One region of the Paraburkholderia sp. JHI869 genome, then DNA from elsewhere that is predicted to be linked to it. Evidence: riboswitches for the same ligand, from Rfam matches in the RefSeq annotation. Region 1 holds a riboswitch; the other holds the start of a gene.

Region 1 (10,171 bases):
TCAGCTAAACCTTGACCAGGGAATATTCAGACGCCGGGGGCGCGCGCGACAACGCACTCGTGCAGTCGACGTATGTATCGGTGCGAACTCCTCCCTGCGACATTTATCCGTGAGGAGCCCTTCTGCTCCGATCGCTACCAGGCTCAGCCAGTGCGGCCATCGCCCGCAATCCAGTCGCGCCAGCCAATCGGCGGCACTCTAAAGTTAACTTGTAGATGACGCTACACAGCAGTAGCATAATCTACATGAAATCATTATCGACCTGGTCGGTCCTTGTACTGACATTGCCCACCGAGAATGCGACGGCGCGTATGCGCTTCTGGCGCGCACTCAAGGCAAAGGGCTGCGCCGTTCTGCGCGACGGCATCTACCTCTTGCCTTATACGGAAGCGCGCGAGGGCGTGCTGCGGGAGCTTTCGGTCGCGATTGGCGAAAGCGGCGGCACAGCCCACCTGCTGCGCGCGCCTAGTCTTGACGCGTCGCAGGAGGCCGAATTCCGCGTGCTGTTTGATCGCGCTGACGAGTACGACGGCCTCATCCGCACGCTCGCCGATGCCCGGAAGACGGTCTCGGGCCAGTCCGCCGCGGAACTGACGAAGGTGATGCGGCGCTTGCGCAAGGACTACGAGACCATCGTCGCCATCGACTTCTTTCCGGGCGAGGCGGCAACGCGCGCCGAGGCCGCCTGGCAGGATTTTGTGGCGCACGTCGACACGGTGCTCTCGCCCGGCGAGCCACACGCGGCAGACCGCGCAATCCGCTCGCTTTCCGTCGAGGACTATCAGGGGCGGACCTGGGCGACCCGCAGGCGGATGTGGGTCGACCGTGTGGCGAGCGCATGGCTGATTCGCCGTTTCATCGACCGCGACGCGCGCTTCATCTGGCTGCCATCACCGGACGTCTGCCCGGCGGACGCACTCGGATTCGATTTCGATGGCGCCGTCTTTACCCATGTGGGAGAGCGCGTCACATTCGAAGTGCTGCTGGCGAGCTTCGGCCTCGACAGGGACCCGGCACTCTTGCGCCTCGGCGCCATGGTTCACGCGCTCGACGTAGGCGGCGCAAGCGTGCCGGAAGCCATCGGGTTCGAAGCGGTCATGGCCGGTACTCGGGAGCGCTCGGCCGGCGACGATGAATTGCTCGATGCCATGAGTCCAGTGCTCGATTCGATGTACACGCACTTCGCGGCGGCGAGCGAAAAAGGCGGCGATAGGGGAAGGCGGCCATGAGCACGACGACGGCGCATGTGCCCGGTTACACGCTTGGCCAAATGGCGCGCTATATGCTGAAGCTCGGCACGGTCGGCTTTGGTGGGCCGGTCGCGCTCGTCGGCTACATGCGTCGCGATCTGGTCGAGCATCGCGGCTGGATTGCCGAAGCGGACTACCGCGAAGGGCTGGCACTGGCCCAAATGATGCCCGGCCCGCTCGCCGCGCAGCTTGGCATCTATCTCGGCTATGTGCATTACCGCCTTCTCGGAGCAACGATCGCTGGCCTTGCCTTCGTGCTGCCTTCGTTCCTGATGGTCGTCGCGCTGGGCTGGGCCTACGCGCATTTTGGCGGGCTGTCGTGGATGCAGGCGGTGTTCTACGGCGTCGGCGCGGCAGTGGTCGGCATCATCGCGATGAGCGCGTACAAGCTGTCGACCAAGACGCTCGGAACCGACCGCCTGCTCTGGATTGTTTTCCTGACTCTCGCAGTCGTGACGGTTGCCACGGAATCGGAGATTGCGTGGCTCTTCATCGCGGGAGGCGTCGTCAACTGGCTGCGCCGCTCGCCGCCCCGGTGGCTGGGCAAAGGCGGGCTCAATGCATTAGCAGTGACACAGGCACCTGCACTTGCTGGAGTCTTCAGTGGACTGGATCTCCCGTTGCTCGGCCAGATCGGTCTCTTCTTCACGAAGGCGGGTGCGTTCGTATTCGGGTCGGGCCTCGCGATCGTGCCGTTCCTGTATGGCGGTGTCGTCACCGAGCACCACTGGCTGAACGACAAACAGTTCGTCGATGCAGTGGCCGTCGCGATGATTACGCCGGGGCCGGTCGTCATCACCGTAGGTTTCATCGGCTATCTGGTTGCGGGACTGGCCGGTGCCTGCGTTGCCGCGCTCGGAACGTTTCTGCCGTGCTACCTGTTCACTGTGTTGCCCGCACCGTACTTCAAGAAGTATGGGCGGCTGCCTGCTGTGAAGGCGTTTGTCGATGGCATTACGGCTGCTGCCGTAGGGGCAATTACCGGTTCGGTCGTCGTCATTGCCAGGCGTTCGGTCATCGACTGGCCAACCGCGCTGATCGCACTCGCAGCCGTGCTGCTGCTGTGGCGCTTCAGGAAACTGCCAGAGCCCGTGATCGTCGTCGCAGCCGCCCTGATTGGCCTTGCCCTCTATCCGCTTCTCCATCTGCACGCCTGGTAACCCGCGTGCGGGTTAACTGCGAGGAATGCATATGAAATCGCGACGTACCTTTCTGCACGATACCGCCGCAGTCGGTGCAGGAATGATGCTGTCCCAGGCGCAGATGGTCCACGCGGCCAGCGTTCCCGGCTATGTCGACAGACTCGTCAATGCGGACGGCAAGTATGCGGCGGCGCCGCTGCCATTCACCTATGACGCACTCGAACCGGCCATTGATGCACGCACGGTTGAACTCCATTACAACTTTCACCACAAGCCAGCCGCCGCTGCGGCAAACAAGGCGGAGGAAGGACTCGCCAGGGCACGCGAAACCGGCGACTTCGCATCGGTGAAGTTCCATACCAGAGAGCTGGCCTATCAGCTGTCCAGTCACATCCTGCACACCATCTACTGGACGAGCATATCGGGTAAGGGCGGCGAGCCGAAGAGCGATCTGGCAAAAGCGATCGACACCAACTTCGGCTCATACGAGAAGTTCAGGACGCAGCTCATGGCAGCGACGATTGCCACTGAAGCGTCAGGCTGGGGCGTCGTTGGATACCTGCCTGCGACCGGAAAGCTCATGATCCTCCAGTGCGAGAACCACCAGAAACTCACGGCGTGGGGCATCCAGCCGATCCTTGTTCTCGACGTTTTCGAGCATGCCTACTACCTGAAGTATCAGAACCTCCGCAATGAGTACGTCAACCAACTTTTCAGCATCATCAACTGGGATAACGCTGCAATGAGACTTCAGGCCGCGATGCCGTCACGCGCGACGGTGTGAATGCACGCGCTTGGCACGACGTCGAGGCGAATACGCGGGTACTGAAATGACTGCTGCCCGGGCGCCACTCTCAATCCTGCTTCCTCCTGCGGGCGTGGACCAGAGCGCGTGGCTGCTGCTCGTAGCACGGAGTCTGCGCGGGATCTGCGACGGCTTCGTTGCCGTACTGCTGCCCGCGTATCTGCTGTCGCTTGGTTTCGGGAAGCTCACGGTCGGCCTGGTCGGCACCGCCACACTGCTGGGCTCTGCCGTCGCGACGATCGCTGTCGGCTTGATGGGTGGCCGTTACCCGCAGCGCGCGTTGCTGCTCTTCGCTGCGGCCCTGATGGCAGCAACCGGCCTGGCGTTTGGATTCCTGTCGTCACTTTGGCCGCTGCTCGTAGTGGCGTTTGTCGGCACGCTCAACCCGAGTTCGGGTGACGTCAGCCTGTTTCTGCCACTTGAGCACACATGTCTCGCAGAATCCGCGAAGGGCGACGTCCGAACCGCGCTCTTCGCCCGCTACAGCCTCGTGGGTGGGCTCTCGGCTGCACTAGGCGCGCTGCTCGCCGGATTACCGGATTGGGTTGTAGCCCATTTCGGCCTTTCCGCACTCGCCGTCATGCGCGCGATGTTCATCATCTACGCAATAACGGGTTTCGTCGTTTTCCTGCTGTATCTCCGGCTACCAAAGCGTAAGGCGCACGCGGCAACTGCCCGGGTGCCGCTCGGCCCGTCGCGCGCGATCGTCACGCGGCTCGCGCTACTGTTCAGCGTCGACGCGTTTGCGGGAGGTTTGCTCGTGAACTCGCTGCTCACGCTGTGGCTGATCCAGCGCTTTGGCCTTTCGCTCGCGTCAGCAGGACAGTTCTTTTTCTGGTCCGGGCTGCTCAGCGCAAGCTCGCAACTGGCCGCCGCACCGATCGCGCGAAGGATCGGCTTGCTCAACACGATGGTGTTCACACACATTCCGTCAAGCGTCAGCCTGATCGCCGCCGCCTTCACGCCGACGCTACCACTGACCCTGGTCCTTTTGCTTGTGCGCAGTGCGCTGTCACAGCTCGATGTGCCGACCCGGAGTGCCTATGTAATGGCGGTGGTGACACCACCCGAACGACCGGCCGCAGCGAGCTTTACTGCGGTGCCGCGTAGCCTCGCGGCGGCGGTAGCGCCGACATTCGCTGGTGGGCTGCTGGGAGCCGGATGGCTCGGCGCACCACTGATTGCGTGTGGCGTGCTCAAGATTGCCTACGATCTCGCGGTGCTCGCCGCTTTCCGTCATATCAGGCCAGAGAGAGGATCGTCGTGAATCGCACCAGGGCATCCCGTCGCTTCGTTGCGCGGCTCATTGGCATGCTTTTCGCAATCGTGACTTTGGCCGGTAGCGTTGCCAGTTGTGTTGCACATGGAGCGGATGACGCAGTAACTGGCGATCTGCCACTGAAGCACGTCGAGGATGTTCCACTGCCTGGGCGAGTGTCACGATTCGATTATGAAAGCTATGACCCTGACAGGCATCTGCTGTTCATCGCTCACCTGGGGGACAGCGAAGTTGTGGTGTTCGATACAGTCGCGTCCCGCGTCGTCGCGCGCATATCCGGCATATCATCGGTGCACGGCGTGCTGGTCGTGCCGGAACTCTCCCGCGTGTATGCGTCTGCGACCGGCACAAACGAGGTTGTCGCGATCGACGAGCGCACGCTGAAAATCATTGCGCGGGTGCCCGGTGGCATCTATCCGGACGGCATGGCGTACGCGCCCGATGCACACAGGCTGTTCGTTTCAGACGAGACCGGAGAAACGGAGACGGTGATCGATGTTCCGGGCAACCGTCGAATTGCAACAATTCCACTCGACGGGGAAGTGGGCAATTCGCAATACGATCCGGTTTCGCGACACATCTTCGTCAACGTGCAGACGCGACGACAACTGGTGGAGATCGATCCGGCAGCCAATACGATTGTTTCCCGTACCGATCTGCCCGGCGCGAAAGGCAATCACGGACTGCTGATTGTCCCGGAATTACGCCTTGCTCTAATTGCCTGCGAGGACAATGCTCGCCTGCTGGTGCTCGACATGCGTTCGATGAAGGTTGTCTCGGCGTTCGATGTCGGCGGCGAGCCGGATGTCCTGGCGTTCGATCCCGCATTGCACACGGTCTTCGTGGCTGGCGAGGCAGGCGTCGTGTCGATGTTCAGCGTCGACGCGTCCCGTGTGTCGAAGATTGGCGACGGGCGCGTGGGACCGAATGCACACGTTGTCAGTTTCGATGCGGCGACGCACCGGTCGTACTTTCCGCTGAAGGACGTCGGCGGGCATCCCGTCCTGCGGATCATGGCACCGCGATAGGGGCGCACCTGGTCAGTCCGGTTTCGACGCTTGCGGCGCTTCACGTGTCAGCTTTGCCTGCCGCCGGGATTTTTCATTGAGGATCTGATGACGCTTGTGGTCCGTCATTTTTTTCCAGCTGCGGGCTTCCTCACGCGTCCGGTAGCAGCCAGTGCAGAGCCCGGTCTTGCCATCGAACGCGCACAGGTCAATGCAGGGAGATTTGACTGCCATGGCTCAGGCTACGGCCCGATTGGGATTCACTTCGACCGTCACATGCGACAGTCCCTTGAACCGCTTTAGCGCCGCGTGATAGAAACCCGGGTTGCGCTGTGCTTCACCTGTGGCGACCGACACGACAGCGCTCATGTGCCCTGGGCCTACGCGCCACACATGCAGGTCAAGCACGGTGTCGCCGTTGTCTTCGATGACGTGGCGGACGTTCTCGGCCATGCGGCGGTCCGTGTTCATGTCGAGCAGGATGCCACCCGTATCGCGCATGAGACCCCACGACCAGTTTGCGATGACGAGCGCGCCGATTATGCCCGCAAGCGGGTCCATCCAGACCCAGCCAAACGCGCGGGCCAGCAACAGGCCGATGATGGCCAGCACGGAAACTGCAGCGTCTGCAATCACGTGAATGTAGGCTGAGCGGATGTTGTGGTCGCGGTTCGCGGCAGCCTGCGTGTCGTCGTGGTCGAGCTCGTGTTCTTCGAACTCGATTGAATGCTCGCCATCAGGCAGGCGGACGACGGCCTTGAAGGCATGCGGCTCGGGAATCTCTTCTTTCGACTCCAGATAGCCACCACGGTCCGCAAACGAGAAGGTCTGACGTGTACCGTCGGGACGAACCGTCATGACGGAAACTGCATCGGTTGTCAGCTTTGAAGAATGCGTTTCTGGCTTGATGCGGAAGACGGGCGGCACGCCATCCTCGAAGATCGACACGGCAAAGACGCCAGCGCTACCGAAGATGCGTTGCACCTCCTCTTCGTGGCCGTGGTCGTCTTCATGCCCATGCGCGTGGCCATGAGCGTGCCCGTGATTATGTCCGTGGCTGTGCCCGTGATGGTCGCCGCTCAGCAGCCAGACGCTCGCCAGATTGACCAGCAGGCCAAGCACCGCGATGGGGATCGCCTGGCCGAAGTGGATCGGCACCGGCGAGAGAAAGCGCGAAACGGCCTCGTACCCAATCAGCAGCGCAATCATCGCGAGCACGATGGCGCTGGTAAAGCCTGCGAGGTCTCCGAGCTTGCCGGTCCCGAATACGAAGCGCGGGTCGGCCGCGTGCCGGCGTGCGTAGGTATACGCCAAGGCAGCGATCAGCATTGCGCCGGCGTGCGTCGACATGTGGAGTCCATCGGCGACGAGTGCGAGCGAGCCAAAAAGACTGCCGCCGACAATTTCAGCCACCATCATCGCGCTGCACAGCGCGATCACCATCCAGGTTCTGCGCTCGTTCTCTTCGTGGGCTGCGCCCAGAAAGATGTGATCGTGTCCCGCCCCGAAAGCGGCGTTCTCGAATTGACTCATGTTTCTCTCACTTGAAGTAGCTGTGCACTACTTCGATCAGTTGCTCGGTCCCGCTGCCGTGCTCGTCGTCGTGCGGCTCTGCGTCGACGAGGTGCGTACGGATATGGTCTTCAAGAACCACCGCGAGCAGGCCATTCATCGCGCCACGGCTGCTCGTAATGAGCTGCAGCACGTCCATGCAACCGCGCTCTTCCTCGAGCGCACGCTCGATGGCCTCGACCTGTCCCTTGATGCGGCGCACCCGGTTGAGCAGTTTCTGTTTTTCGCGAATCGTATGGCTCATGCTCCGCCTCCAGTTATAGCGTAGGGGGGTATATTAACAAAATAGGGTGGAGGGGTATACTAAAATATCCTTGCAGGAGCCGGCGCGATGCTTTTATAATCGCGCCACACTTCGGGGAGTAGCCGCTCCAGACGCGATGTCTGGAGGCGCACGTCAACATACTTGTCGGCTTGATGGCGACATGGCGTGCGCAGCACAAGCCTGGCAAGACCGATGACGTGCATCCCTACCTTGCCGGGTCGCTGGGGTGTGTGTCATCGCAGTGTTGACTGCGCGGCCCGGTAACAACAAACCCTATGGAATCGTTCCTCGTCTCGACCAGCGTGGTCGCTCTTGCCGAAATTGGCGACAAGACGCAACTCCTCTCACTCGTTCTCGCTGCCCGTTATCGCAAGCCCATTCCGATCGTGCTCGGCGTCTTCGTGGCGACGTTGGTCAATCACGGATTTTCGGGCGCGCTGGGAGCGTGGCTCGCAAACGTCATCAATCCCCACGTCATGAACTGGGCCGTTGTCGTGTCGTTCGCGCTGATGGCCATCTGGATTCTCATTCCTGACAAGCTGGACGAAACGGATGCCGTCACGAAGGGGCACATGGGTGTGTTCGGCACGACGGTAGTGACGTTCTTTCTAGCGGAAATGGGCGACAAGACGCAGGTGGTGACGGTTGCCCTCGCGGCCCGCTTTCATGAGTTCATTTGGGTCGTCGCGGGAACGACGCTGGGCATGATGCTCGCCAATGTCCCGGTCATTTACCTTGGTCACAAGTTCGCTGACCGGCTGCCGACCAAGGCGGTACATGTAGTGGCTGCTGTTATTTTTGTGGTCCTCGGAGGCTTTGCTCTCCGAACGGCGCTGTATCCCGAAGCACATCCGCTGTTCTAAGCGGCCGGAGCGCATGTCCTGACGAGGTCTGCACATTCGCTGTTGAGTGACCGCTTCCGAAGGACATTTTGTCGTTCGAGCGGCACATCATTGGATAGGATGGGTGTCCGAATGTGGCCGCATTGCACCCCACGACCAGGCACACCGCCCGCCCACGGCCCACGCCCTCATGCGGCGGCATAACCGACCCGGAGCGGCCACTTGCATCTCTTCAAAGCAGACGTTCAGCGGGGTGACTCAGCGGTTCAGTTCGGTGTGCCAGAATTGGCTTCTGCCGATGAAGTCGAAGGCTTCTGGCCACGACGGATCATGGTCTGCCTCGACCTGAAACGTCGCGCCACCTGAAAAGCGAAGGCAAAGCACGTAAGCATCTGTTTGCGTGACAGCGACCACGGACTGGCCTATTAACTCAACGAGTTTATCGCAGAAGCCTACGCTTCCTTGGCGGATTACATTTTCTCCATCTGCAATTGCAGCCCTATTATAGACGGTGAACCGTTCTTCCTGAAAAACGAGCTGGAAATAGTCGTGGATAAATGCAACCTGCGACAGCGGTTCAATGGGCACTAGCCTACTATCCATGCGTCGTGTTCCTTGCACAGCAACTGGCGACAATTTACCTCAGGGTGTCGAACGGCACATAGTGGCCACACGGCGTCCCACGACCTGACGTGTCTGTTCGTCCCCGGCCCGCGACTCACACAACAGGTGTGTTTATGCCTTCGCGCGCGGAATCATTTCCAAGGCCGCCTGCACAGTCTCGAAGAACTCTTCCGCAAGGGTGTAGTACATCAATGCGATTGGATTCTCGGTAGGCGTTTCGCGTATGAAGTTCCTGCCGCGCTCGACAAGAATGTCAATTGGTCGATAGTTCTCGCTCAATCAGCAGGCGAGTGTATGATTGACGGCACTCGACAGTTCGTAGATCGCAGTATCACGACGATACAGCCGAAGCTCCGTAAATCGCTCATTATTCAGCTCCTGCTGCAAAGAGGCAATTTTTTGGACTAGCTGATCGATCCTGCTCGTTGTCAAAGCAACACCTCAAATTTTCCGTGAAGAGAACCGGCACTACGACCGAGACTTCATCCCGAGAACTGTGAGTTCGGGATCTGTCGTACAGCGTTTTAACGCTGTACGGACCGACTTCGTCTCCGATTGTCGACGATCTGAGGGCGCAAGTCGAATGGCCAGTTCCGCCGACCACTGCCCGAAGCGGCCGGACAAGACCACTATGTCGTGAAAACCTGCGCACCGAGCCCAACAAGCCGGGAGCAGTCACGCAAGCTATTCCAGATTGCACCGAGCCCGGGGCGATAACTAGCTCCGCTCCGGATCACGAAGCTCCGACGTCATGTTAGTCAGGATGTTTTGCCGCCGCGTATTCAGTGATGCTCCGCTCTGGACATTGCACGCGTCCGATCCGCACCATCTCACGACGCCCGGCGCGCCCTCACGCGCGCCAGCGTGACGTTCTGTGGACTCCCGGCCCAGACTGCGAGCGCAGAGTAATTATCGGCGTGCGGCGCGCTGTCCGTATGACGGATCGCCTCGTGCTCGATCAGCACGGCCCAGTCGTCGACGGTATGAACGACGCGCAGGCGATCTTCGAGTGCATCCTCCGCGACGGATTGCCAGAGCCCGTCGGTGCAGAGCAAGAACACATCGCCATCTTCCAGCACGTGCGGCGGGCTGATCGTGGGCGCGATCTGGCCGCGCATGCCGAGCGCCATATGCAGCCAGGCGGGATTGACGCCGTCGCCTGGCAGGCCTGCGTCCAGCAGTTGCTGGCGCACGCTGTGATCGCGCGTCTGTTCGATCAGCGCGCCGCGTGCGAACCGGTAGAGGCGGCTGTCGCCGAGATGGACCCATTGCGCGATGTCGTGCCGCCGGTCGATGAAGAGCGCCACGACGGTCGCACTCATGCGGCCGCGCTCGCGGTCGCGCTGCTGCATCGCGAGGATCGCGGCGTGTGCTTCCTCGATGCA
Region 2 (10,171 bases), on a different contig from region 1:
CGACGGCGCACGAGCGCTTCGACACGAGCGGACATCTCGTCGATAGAAAACGGCCGTGTGAGGTAATCGTCGCAGCCGGCGCGCAGACCCTGGATGCGCTCCTCCACACTGGTGGTCGAACTCATCACGATCACGGGTGTTTCGATCCCCACGCCGCGCATGGTGGTGACGATCGTAAGACCGTCGAGGTCGGGCAGACGCCGCTCGAGCGCGACGACGTCGTAGTCGCCCGCCATCACCATCGCAATGCCTTCGCGCCCCGAGCGGGCAACGTCCACAGTGAAGCCGGTCGAAGCGAGCGTGGGGACGACGGTGCGCTCGGTCACGGCGTCGTCTTCAATGGTTAGTATTCTGGGCATGGCTTTCCACCCGTTGTGACGAAAAGAACTAGAAGCAGCATCAGGCAACAGCGCGCAGCGGCGCCGGCGCAGACCGCGTCTGCGCCACATTCGTGCGGAACTGCTCGACCGCGAAGTCGATGAAACTGCGGATCTTCATCGTGAGGTAATTGCGGCCGGAATAAATGATCGAGATGTGCTGCACCCCGCCGTTCACGTCGAACGCGTTGAGCACCGGCAAGAGCGCGCCGCGCGCGAGGTCGTCGGCTACGAGCGGCAGCGGCAGCAGCGCGATGCCCATGTCCGCGAGCGCGGCTGCGCGCACGGTTGCGTAGCCGTTGGCCGTCATCGGGCCGTTCACGTTGATGCGCTGCACGCCCTCGGCGTTCGAGAACTCCCAGTGGCGCGGCGCATCGGAAACCGCGAGCAGGCCGTGCTCGGCAAGTTCGGCAGGCGTGCGCGGCATGCCGTGGCGCGCGAGCCAGGCGGGCGTGGCCACGAGCATTTCCTTGATCGAAGTGAGCTTGCGGCTGACGAGCGAGGCATTCACGCTCTGGCGGTCGGTAGCGAAGCACACGTCGAAACCGCCTTCGATCAGGTCGATGTGCGTGTCGTAGGCCGTGACGTCGAATTCCACGCGCGGATTCATCGCGCGATACGCGCCGAGCACGGCGGGCAGTCCCGAACTTGCAAACACGGCAGGCGCTGCGATGCGCAGCACGCCGCTGGGGTCGCGAGTGGCGCGCACGAGTTCCGATTCGACTTCGTCGAGTTTATCGATCACGGCACGGCAGCCGTCCAGATAAAGGCGTCCGGCTTCGGTAAGCGAAAGGCTGCGCGTTGAGCGGTTCAAGAGGCGCATGTTCAGATGCGCTTCGAGCATGCCGACGCTGCGCGTGACGGCCGCAGCCGACATGCCGAGCTGCTTGCCGGCAAGGTTGAAGCTGCTCAGATCGACGACGCGTGTAAAGACGCGCATGGCTTGGAGCTGGTTCATGGGCGATATTCCTGGGCAGACGCGCCAGCACGAGGGCGAGCGCGGGCATCGACGCCGCGCATGGCGGCGACGTTTCGTACACGCTTCGAGCGTGGTCAGACGGGAAGAATGAGTAGGCTGGCAGCGCGCCTAATTTGGCAGCGCTTGCGCGAAGACATGCGCGTCGCGCTGCGCGGCGGCCTCGTGTGCCGAGAGTGCGGCCTTGAGCCGATGCGCGCTTTCGGTGGGAATAGCGAAGCCGGCCCAGCCGAGGCCGGTATGACGCAGAAACACCACGGTGCCGTCAAAAAGCGGATTGCGTTCCGTGTACCAGCACGGATCGATCTCGAGCACATATTGATGCGAGCGCAAAGGTTGCTCGGGTACCGCTGGCTGCATGTGCGCGCGCAGCTTGCTGAGTTCTTCGATCAGACCATCCACATCGGGCGTATCGAGCAGCGCGACCTGACTGCCCACCTTCACGCAAACCGCGTGCTGGCCGTATTCGTTGACGAGTTCGATAGACATCGGCTTTTGCATATTGCGTTCCTCGCAGTGCTGAAACTGGAAGCCATTATCGGTGCCCAATCGGAACGCATGCTTTAAGTTGCGGCGCACTCCAGATGAAAACAAATTTAGAAAACGACAACTCGCTTTCCCGCAACAGCGCAGTCATGAGCTGCGCGTGTTAATAACGCGGCCCTGAGAATGGCCATCGTTTCATGCAGCGCGTTGGAAGTGCTTATTCTTATACGTGCTGTTTGCGCAATTGCGGCGCGTGATTATTGCGCCCGCCGGCGAGAAACGCTGCAACGAAAAGCAGAATGCCGATAATCGCCACGGTCGTCGCAAATGCGTGAGCCACCTGCGCGCCGTTCGTTTGCGGCCCGGCAAGCGCGAAAAACAAGCCGCCGAGCAGCGCCACCGCGAGCGCCGCACTTACCTGCAAAACCGAGCTGACGAGCCCAGCGGCAAGACCTGACCAGCGCCTGTCGACACATTCGACATTGCGCCTGACGAGTGCGGGCAGTGCCACGCCCTGGCCGAAACCGATCAGAAAGAGCGACGCGCTCAACGCGTGCAATCGTTCATCATGAACAAGCATCGCAGTCCAAAATAATCCGCAACCCTCGATTGCCATGCCGGCCGCTGCCGCGCGATGTCCGAACCGGCGCGCGATCAGCGGGTTGAGCAGCGGCCCGATCAAAAAGCCGATGCCCAGGGGCAGAATACGCAGCCCGACCTCGAGGGGCGCGAGCCCGAGCGCGCGCTGCACGTAAATCGCGAACATCATGAAGAACGGTGCGAGCGAATAGAAGAAGAGCGTGGCGACGAGCCCGCGCACGAGACCCGGCGCGGCAAAAATAGTGGGCGGCACGAGCGCATCGCGCCCGGCGTTCGCGACACGCGCCTCGTAACGCCAGAAGATCGCGAACAGCGGTGCGGCGCACGCGAGCAGCGCCCACGTCCAGACCGGCCAGCCGCGCTCGCGGCCTTCGATCAGCGGGATTACGAGCGCAGCCAGCGCCACGGCGAGCAAGGCCATGCCGCCGGGATCGAGCTTCGCGGGTTGCTCCGAGCGGCTTTCGCGCACGAGCCAGTACGCAGCGGGCGCGGCCACGATCACGACTGGCAGGTTGATCAGAAAAATGCTGCGCCAGCCAAGCCCGAATACATTAGCCGAAACGAGCACGCCGCCGAGCGCCTGCCCCGCCACTGATGCGATCCCATAGGCGGTGCCGAACAGGCTGAGCGCGAGCCCCTTCTGATGCGCCGGAAAAAGCGCGTGGATCGACGCGAGCGCCTGGGGCGCCATGACGGCTGCGGCACCGCCCTGGAGGACGCGCCCCACGACCAGCGCACCAGGCGAACCGGCGAACCCGCATACGGCCGAAGCGGCTGCGAACGCGACTATCCCCACGAGGAAGATGCGCCGCCGGCCGTACAGGTCGCCGAGCCGCCCGCCCGTGATGAGAAAGATAGCGTAGGTCGCCGCATACGCGGAAATCACCAGTTGCGCGATGGCGGCGCTGGCATGCAGATCGGTCTGCATGGACGGCAGCGCTACGTTGACGATGAAGAAGTCGAGCGGCGGCAAGAGCGTGCCCATCAGCAGCACGGTCAACGCCGACCAGGTGCGTGCGCCCGCTCGCGTGGGCGGCAATTCCACAGTCGAAAGGTTCGTCATGCGGCCTCCATATGGGACTAATTGGTTCCAAATTAACCAAAAAAACTAGCGGATGGCGCTCAGCGCAATTTCAGCAATCGCGTCCATCGCCTGTTCGCCGGCGTCGGTCTTGCCCAGTACGCGCATGCCTTCGATCGTGCAGAGCAGGAAGCGCGCGAGGTCGTCGGCGTTCTGGTTGGCGGCCAGTTCGCCCGCTGCCTGGCCGCGGCGGATGGCGCCGGCAAGCAGCGCCTGCATGCGCGCGAACATGTCCGTGACGCGCGCTTTCACCTCGGCGTCGAAGGGCAGGCATTCGGTGGCGGCGGCCGTGACCGGACAGCCCGCAAGCCCTTCGAGGCCGGCGGAAAGGCGCACGTAGTGACGCAGCGCCTCACGCAGCGCGGTGCGCGCCGAGGCGTGCCGCAGGTTGCGCGTGAGCCGTGCGATACCGCGCTCGGTATAGAAGTCGAGCGCCGCGAGAAAGAGCTGGTGCTTGTCGCCGAACGCCTTGTAGAGGCTGCCGCGCGAAAGCTGCGTGCCTTCGATCAAGTCGGGCAGCGACGTGGCGGCATAGCCGCGCGCGCGAAAAACCTCGAGCGCGTTCTGCACGGCTTCTTGCTCGTCGAATTCACGCGGACGGCCGGGGCCAGAACGGGTATCGGATTTCATGGCTTTATTCTAGACCAAACGATTCCGAATTACTGAGAAAAATGCGTGGAGTGAGTCCAAACATGCATACAGGATGAATTATATGTACGCACAGAAATATCAATTGTTGATATTTGGCGCGCATCGGTAATCTGGCTGACATACCGACCAGCAAGCCCCACTATGTCCCGCACCGCACTCATCGAATGGCTGACGAGTTTCGTGCCCAACCCGGCCGCGCCGCAATGGCGCGAGCGGGGGCGGCGCTGTGGCGGGGCGTTGATAGGCATCGCGTTCACGGGTCTTGCGACGCACTTGATGTTTGGCGCGGCAGGCGATATCCCGCTCCTCGTGGCGCCGATGGGCGCTTCTGCTGTGCTGCTCTTCGGCGCGTCGGATAGCCCGCTCGCGCAGCCGTGGTCGATTCTTGGCGGCAACTTCGTCTCAGCGCTGGTCGGCGTGGCGTGTGCGCAATGGATCGCCTCGCCGGTCGCAGCGGCTTCCGTGGCCGTGGCGCTCGCGATCTGCGCGATGTTCCTGTGCCGCTGCGTGCACCCGCCTTCAGGCGCCGTCGCGCTGACCGCCGTGCTCGGCGGTCCCGCTGTCCACGCGCTCGGTTTTCACTTCGTGCTCGCGCCGATTGCGTTCCAGTCCGTCGCGTTGCTCAGCGCCGCGCTCGCGTTCCATGCGCTGACCGGGCACCGCTATCCACGCGCCGCATTTCGTCCGACGCCAGAGGCCGCTGCCGCGCCACTTGCCGCGCTCTCGCAACATCTGCTGGAGCCGCTGGATTTCCCGCAAAAATCGTTCGAACAACTCACTTGTGAGGAAATCATGTCGATCGGCTGTCCCGCCGTGCCCGCAACAATGGGTGCGCGAGCGGCGCACGAAATGTTTCGCCGTCACGGGGCTTCGACGCTGCCCGTGGTCGATGCCATGGACCGTGTGGTTGGCGTCGTCACGCACCACGCGCTCGGTGACCTCGCGCCAGCGGCTGGCCTCAAGCGCCTCTGGATCGCGCTGCGCCGCACGGTGCTGCGCGAGTCGGCGCGCGTGGAAGAAACGGTGGAAGCGGTGATGGCGGCCGGCGTGCACGCGGTTCATCGGGCCACGCCGCTCGCGCATCTGGTGCCGATCTTCATCGAGCACGCCTACCACGACATCCCCGTGATGGACGATGCGCGGCGGCTCGTTGGGGTGGTCAGGCATTCGGACATGATCCGCTGGCTCCATCACCATGCAGGCGCCGCTCAGGCCGCAGCAGCAGCAGCCTGAGGTTGCTCAGTGCCGCGTTACACCACGAACAGCAACGCTGCGAACACCGCATAGAGCCAGCCGACGTGCGTGAGTTGCCGGCTGCGCACCTTCGGCGCGCGAAACGCCCACTGCAGGAACAGGATGGCGACCATGGTCGTCACAGCCGCGAGAATCGAAGGCGTGCCGAGATGCCACGGCGTGAAGAAGAGGCCGAACGCCGTGGGAATGGTGGCCTGAATCATCATCGCGCCGCTGATGTTCGCGAGCGCCAGCCGCTCCTTGCCCTGACGCACCCAGATGATCGCGTTCATGATCTCTGGCAATTCGGTTGCGATCGGGCTGAACAGCACGGCGGTCAATTGGGGGCTCAGGCCGAGCCACGGCCCCACGGCGCTGATCTGCTGCACGAACAGATGCGAGGCCGCGAAGATCACCGCGAGCGCGCCCAGTGTCTGCAGGAGAATCCACACCATCGCTGGATTCTCGTCGTGCGGGCGCAGCTTCAGCGGTTCGAGGTCGCCTTCGACTTCGCCGCTGTCTTCGGCGGAAAGCTCCTTCCAGCAATAGAACGCGTAGGCCGCGAGAAACGCAATCCCCAGCAACGGCTTGAAGCTGAACACCACGAGCCCGAGCGCGATCTTCGCGACGAAGATCGCGAGGAACCAGAGCTGGTCGCGGCGCAGGCGGCGCGTATTCACATCGACGTGGGCGGCGCGCTCGCGGCCCACGCGCTTCGCGGTCGCGAGCAACGCGACGCCCACCACGGCATACGCGATCGTGCTGAGCGCGAGCGGCCCGCCAATCGCGGCGCCCACGCCAATTTCCTTGTGCGCGGGATCGCCGCCGAAAGCGACGGCAACGAGCGTGACCACGCTCTCGGGCAGCGCCGTGCCGAAGGCGGCGAGGATCGTGCCGGTGGCGGTTTGCGTGACCTTGAGCTTCTGGCCGAGCCACTCGACGCTATTGACGAAGGTCTCGCAGGACAAATAGATGATGCCGGCCGCGGCAATGAGCAGGGCGAACGTCAAGATCATGACGAACGCTCCGTGGCGCAAATGAAGAAGGGATGCGGGGCGAGACGAGTCATTATTTTTGCCGTGATGTGCGAGCCGGGCACCGAAACCATGACGCTTCCCTTCGCCCGGCTCGGGTGAAAGGGAAAACGTCATAGGTCTCGTCAGGCCGCGCAGTTGCAGCGATACGCTGCAGTCACTCGCAATACGGCTGCCGACGCCATGGTGCAGGAGCACCAATTATGTTGACGGCGGCGCAACACCCAGGCAGGCGTTGCAGACTACTCCCCTAAGACAGGGGGCGATTATAGCCGAAGTTCATGGCGGCGAGCGATTTTCAGCGCGCGCGCCGTTCCCGCTGCGCAGCATCAGACTCAGAACTTGTGACGCAGGCCGACCATCACCATTGCCTGCTTGTCGTTAGTGGAGTCGTTACCGAAGTCGCCGAACGAGGCGACCGCGTTCACGAGCTCACCGGTCTCCGCATCGATCGTCTTGCCCGACGCCTTCTGGTAGCCCGCGAGCGCATAGATATCGGTGCGCTTGGAGAGGAAGTAGTCGCCGCCCAGGCTGAACTGGTTGTAGCTCGCGTCCACGCCGTTGCCATGACCCTTCGTGTAGTTGTAGCCGAAGCCCACGAGCGCGACCGGCGTGACCTGATAGTTGATGAAGGCCTGGCCGGTGTTGAACTTCGTGTTGCTGTTTGCGCCAGCTGCGCTCTGATAGTTGGCGTATTCGACGTTGCTGTACGCGAGGCCCGCCGTCACCGGTCCGTACGTGTAGTCGCCGGCTGCGCGAATGATCTGCAGCGAGTTCGCGGAAACGAAGCCGCCCGTAATGGCGGCGGAATCTACGTTGACATCGGTGTTCGGATTCAGGCCGTCGAACGTCGCGACCGTGCCGCCGTTGCTGTTGGCCTTGAAATAGCCCGCACCGAAGCCGAACGGCCCATGGTTGTATGCGGCCGCCACGGCCCACGTCTGACCCGCGCCCGTGCTGCCCGGCTGGCCGCCGAACGCATACATCGCGCTCATCTGCAGTCCGCCGAAGTTAGGGCTCGCATACTTGATCGAGTTGCTGGTGCGGTAGCTGTTGTCGTAGTTGTCCATGTCGCCCGGCGTGGCGAACGCGGAGCCGAATGCACCGTCGTTGGTGAGCGGCTGGAGCAAGTCGATGAGCGGATCGTACTGGCGGCCGAGCGTGACGGCGCCTGCGGTGGCCGAATTCAGGCCGACCATTGCCGTACGGCCGAAGAGACGACCGCCCTGGCCCTGCTTGCCGTTGTCGACGTTGAAGCCGCTTTCGAGCTTGAAGATCGCCGAAAGACCGTTGCCGAGGTCCTCGGTGCCGCGCAGGCCCCAGAGGTTCGGCGACATGTTGCCGGACATCATCTGGAACGTGCCGCCCGAGCCGTTCTTGCCTTGCTGGTTGCCGAACCAGGCAACGGAGGTGTCGAGCGAGCCGTAGAGCGTCACGCTGCTTTGCGCGTGGGCGATCGAGGCAAACGATGCCAGCGTGAAAGCGGCGGCGAGAGCGGTTTTTTTCATTGAATGGTCTTCGTGAATGAGTGGCAGGTGTGAGAGTGAATTCGCGGCGCGAGAAGGCGCGGTGTGGCCGGCGGCCCGAAATTCAGCGGCGATTATGCGTAACGCCTTCCATGGACGAATTTGAAAAACGGAAAGACTGAGTTTCAGAAAACGCATGAGCGCGAATGTGCCGCCAGAGCGGCTTCGCAAGGCTTCGAGATGCGATGGCGTTGTTTTTTTGCGCCGAACTTTCCTGATTGATAAGAATGACTAAGTAAATATCGAAACTGAGATTCGTCCGTGAACGATTAAACATTTCTTCATTTTCGTGCGGATGTTTGGCGAAAGTCGCGCCTCTATCCTTGCCTCACGAGTCGCAACGCGATTCGATGCCGGAACGGGCAACGCTTCCGGCCATGAACCGATGGCCCCGGCCCGTGAGGCCGCACAGGAGAAACGAGGTGAAGATATTCAAGAGCGGCGCGTGCGTCGCAATCATGCTGTCGATATCGGCGCTTGCGCATGCGCAGACGGCGGCGAGCGCACCGCAAGCGAGCGTGCAGCAGTTGGCAAGCGCACAAGTCCCCCAGGCCGATGCGGCGATCACGCGCGCACAGGTGCGTCACGAACTGGTGCATGCCGAGCGCGACGGGCAGATCCAGACGCTCGATCGAACGCTCTACGCGCACCACTAACGCCGCCCGCGTGCTCCCGTCGCGGCGAAGCAGGCCGCGCGTCGTGACGGAACCTCGTAACGCGGCCTGTCAACGTCGGCTCATCGCATACCATTCATGAAATCACGCATTCTTTCTTACGTGCTGCGCGCCACGCTGTGCGTTACTGTCGCCGCTGCCTTCTCCGGATGCGCGAACCTGCATCCGCAGCCCAACGGTCCCGGCGATTGCGTCGGGCCGGCCGACTTCTGCGTGCCGTTCTTTGGCTCCTGATTCGCGCGGTCGTTTCGTCTTGCAGCCGTGTTCGCGCGCCGCTTGGGGTCTGCGGCGGCGCGCATAATACGCGTTCGGGTGGCACATCCACGATCCGCATGTACGAGGAGACCCATGAATCGCGATATCCGCACCGACGCCGAAGTCCTTGCATCATGGCAGCGCAACGCGACGCCCTGGATCGCCGCCGTGCGCGGCGGCGAGATCGCGAGCCGCCGGCTCGCGACGGACGCAGCGGTGCTCGACGCCGTGCTCGCGTGCACACCGCGCAGCGTGATCGATCTCGGCTGCGGCGAAGGCTGGCTCGCGCTGGCGCTCGCGCGCCGCGGCGTCGCGGTCACGGGCGTCGACGCGGTGCCCGAACTCGTGGAGGCCGCGCGCGAGGCGGGACTCGCGGACTGCCGCCTGCTGACGTACGAGCAGGTCGCGCAGGGCGCATTGCGCTGCCGCGCCGATGCGGTGGTGTGCAACTTCTCGCTGATCGGAGCGACCTGCGTCGATGATCTGCTGCGCGCGATGCCCACGCTGCTGGAGCCGCAAGGCACGCTCATCGTGCAGACGCTGCATCCGCTCATGGCATGCGGCGATGAACCTTATGTCGATGGCTGGCGCGCCGGATCGTGGGCCGGATTCAGCCCTGCGTTTCGCGACGCGCCGCCGTGGTACTTTCGCACGCTGGAAAGCTGGATCGCGTTGCTCGAAGCAAGCGGTCTCGCTTTGCGCGCGTTGCGCGAGCCGCTCGACCCACGCAGCGGCAAGCCCGCTTCGGTGTTGTTGATGGCGCAACGGCGCGGCTGACAAAAGAGGAGGCCGAGACAGTGGCGATGACTTCTCACGTCTAGATCGGCGTCATAGCCACGTCGAGACCTCGATCGATGAACTCCGCGCGCTGCTCACGTCGAAACGCCGAACAGCTGAACGACCACGCCACGCAACCAGCGATTCCCCGCCTCGTGGTGATATCGCGCATGCCAGTGTTGCCGCACGGCGAATCCATCCACGGGAATCGGGCACGAATGGACGGCCAGATCGCCCGCCTGCGCGAGCGTTTCGCCGATGTGACGCGGCAGCGTCGCGACCAGGTCGGTGGTCTGGACGATCGTTCCGAGCCCGAGGAAACCCGGCAGTTGCAGCACGACATCACGCTCGATCCGCTCGCGCGCCAACGCCTGTTCGAGCAACTGCGCACCCGTGCCCGATTCGATGGCGACGTGCCCCTCTGCACGGTACTGCTTCAAATCGAGCCGCCCGCGAATGCGCGGGTGATGGCGGTTGGTCAGGCACACCCAGTCCTGTAGA

What was found. Region 1 has a riboswitch for manganese ahead of VSR72_RS11570 (TMEM165/GDT1 family protein). Riboswitches for the same ligand answer to the same signal wherever they lie in the genome.
Region 2: another riboswitch for manganese. It lies ahead of VSR72_RS16745 (sodium:calcium antiporter); the one in region 1 lies ahead of VSR72_RS11570 (TMEM165/GDT1 family protein).

Annotation. Positions count from the first base shown of each region.
Region 1 covers NZ_JAYMSC010000005.1:107,739-117,909, reverse strand. Annotated here, with positions in the region: gene VSR72_RS11615 (hypothetical protein) at 1-15, shown strand, start outside; gene VSR72_RS11610 (chromate resistance protein ChrB domain-containing protein) at 246-1,229, shown strand; gene VSR72_RS11605 (chromate transporter) at 1,226-2,410, shown strand; gene VSR72_RS11600 (superoxide dismutase) at 2,442-3,176, shown strand; gene VSR72_RS11595 (MFS transporter) at 3,223-4,464, shown strand; gene VSR72_RS11590 (YncE family protein) at 4,509-5,504, shown strand; gene VSR72_RS11585 (DUF1289 domain-containing protein) at 5,517-5,717, opposite strand; gene dmeF (CDF family Co(II)/Ni(II) efflux transporter DmeF) at 5,721-7,016, opposite strand; gene VSR72_RS11575 (metal/formaldehyde-sensitive transcriptional repressor) at 7,024-7,299, opposite strand; yybP-ykoY riboswitch at 7,406-7,575, shown strand; gene VSR72_RS11570 (TMEM165/GDT1 family protein) at 7,596-8,183, shown strand; gene VSR72_RS11565 (hypothetical protein) at 8,421-8,750, opposite strand; gene VSR72_RS11560 (PP2C family serine/threonine-protein phosphatase) at 9,617-10,171, opposite strand, start outside.
Region 2 covers NZ_JAYMSC010000008.1:240,295-250,465, reverse strand. Annotated here, with positions in the region: gene VSR72_RS16775 (response regulator transcription factor) at 1-359, opposite strand, end outside; gene VSR72_RS16770 (LysR family transcriptional regulator) at 400-1,335, opposite strand; gene VSR72_RS16765 (hypothetical protein) at 1,465-1,842, opposite strand; gene VSR72_RS16760 (MFS transporter) at 2,063-3,502, opposite strand; gene VSR72_RS16755 (TetR/AcrR family transcriptional regulator) at 3,548-4,150, opposite strand; gene VSR72_RS16750 (HPP family protein) at 4,313-5,404, shown strand; gene VSR72_RS16745 (sodium:calcium antiporter) at 5,422-6,420, opposite strand; yybP-ykoY riboswitch at 6,567-6,701, opposite strand; gene VSR72_RS16740 (porin) at 6,774-7,946, opposite strand; gene VSR72_RS16735 (DUF4148 domain-containing protein) at 8,387-8,620, shown strand; gene VSR72_RS16730 (hypothetical protein) at 8,717-8,872, shown strand; gene VSR72_RS16725 (methyltransferase domain-containing protein) at 8,987-9,670, shown strand; gene VSR72_RS16720 (LysR family transcriptional regulator) at 9,766-10,171, opposite strand, start outside.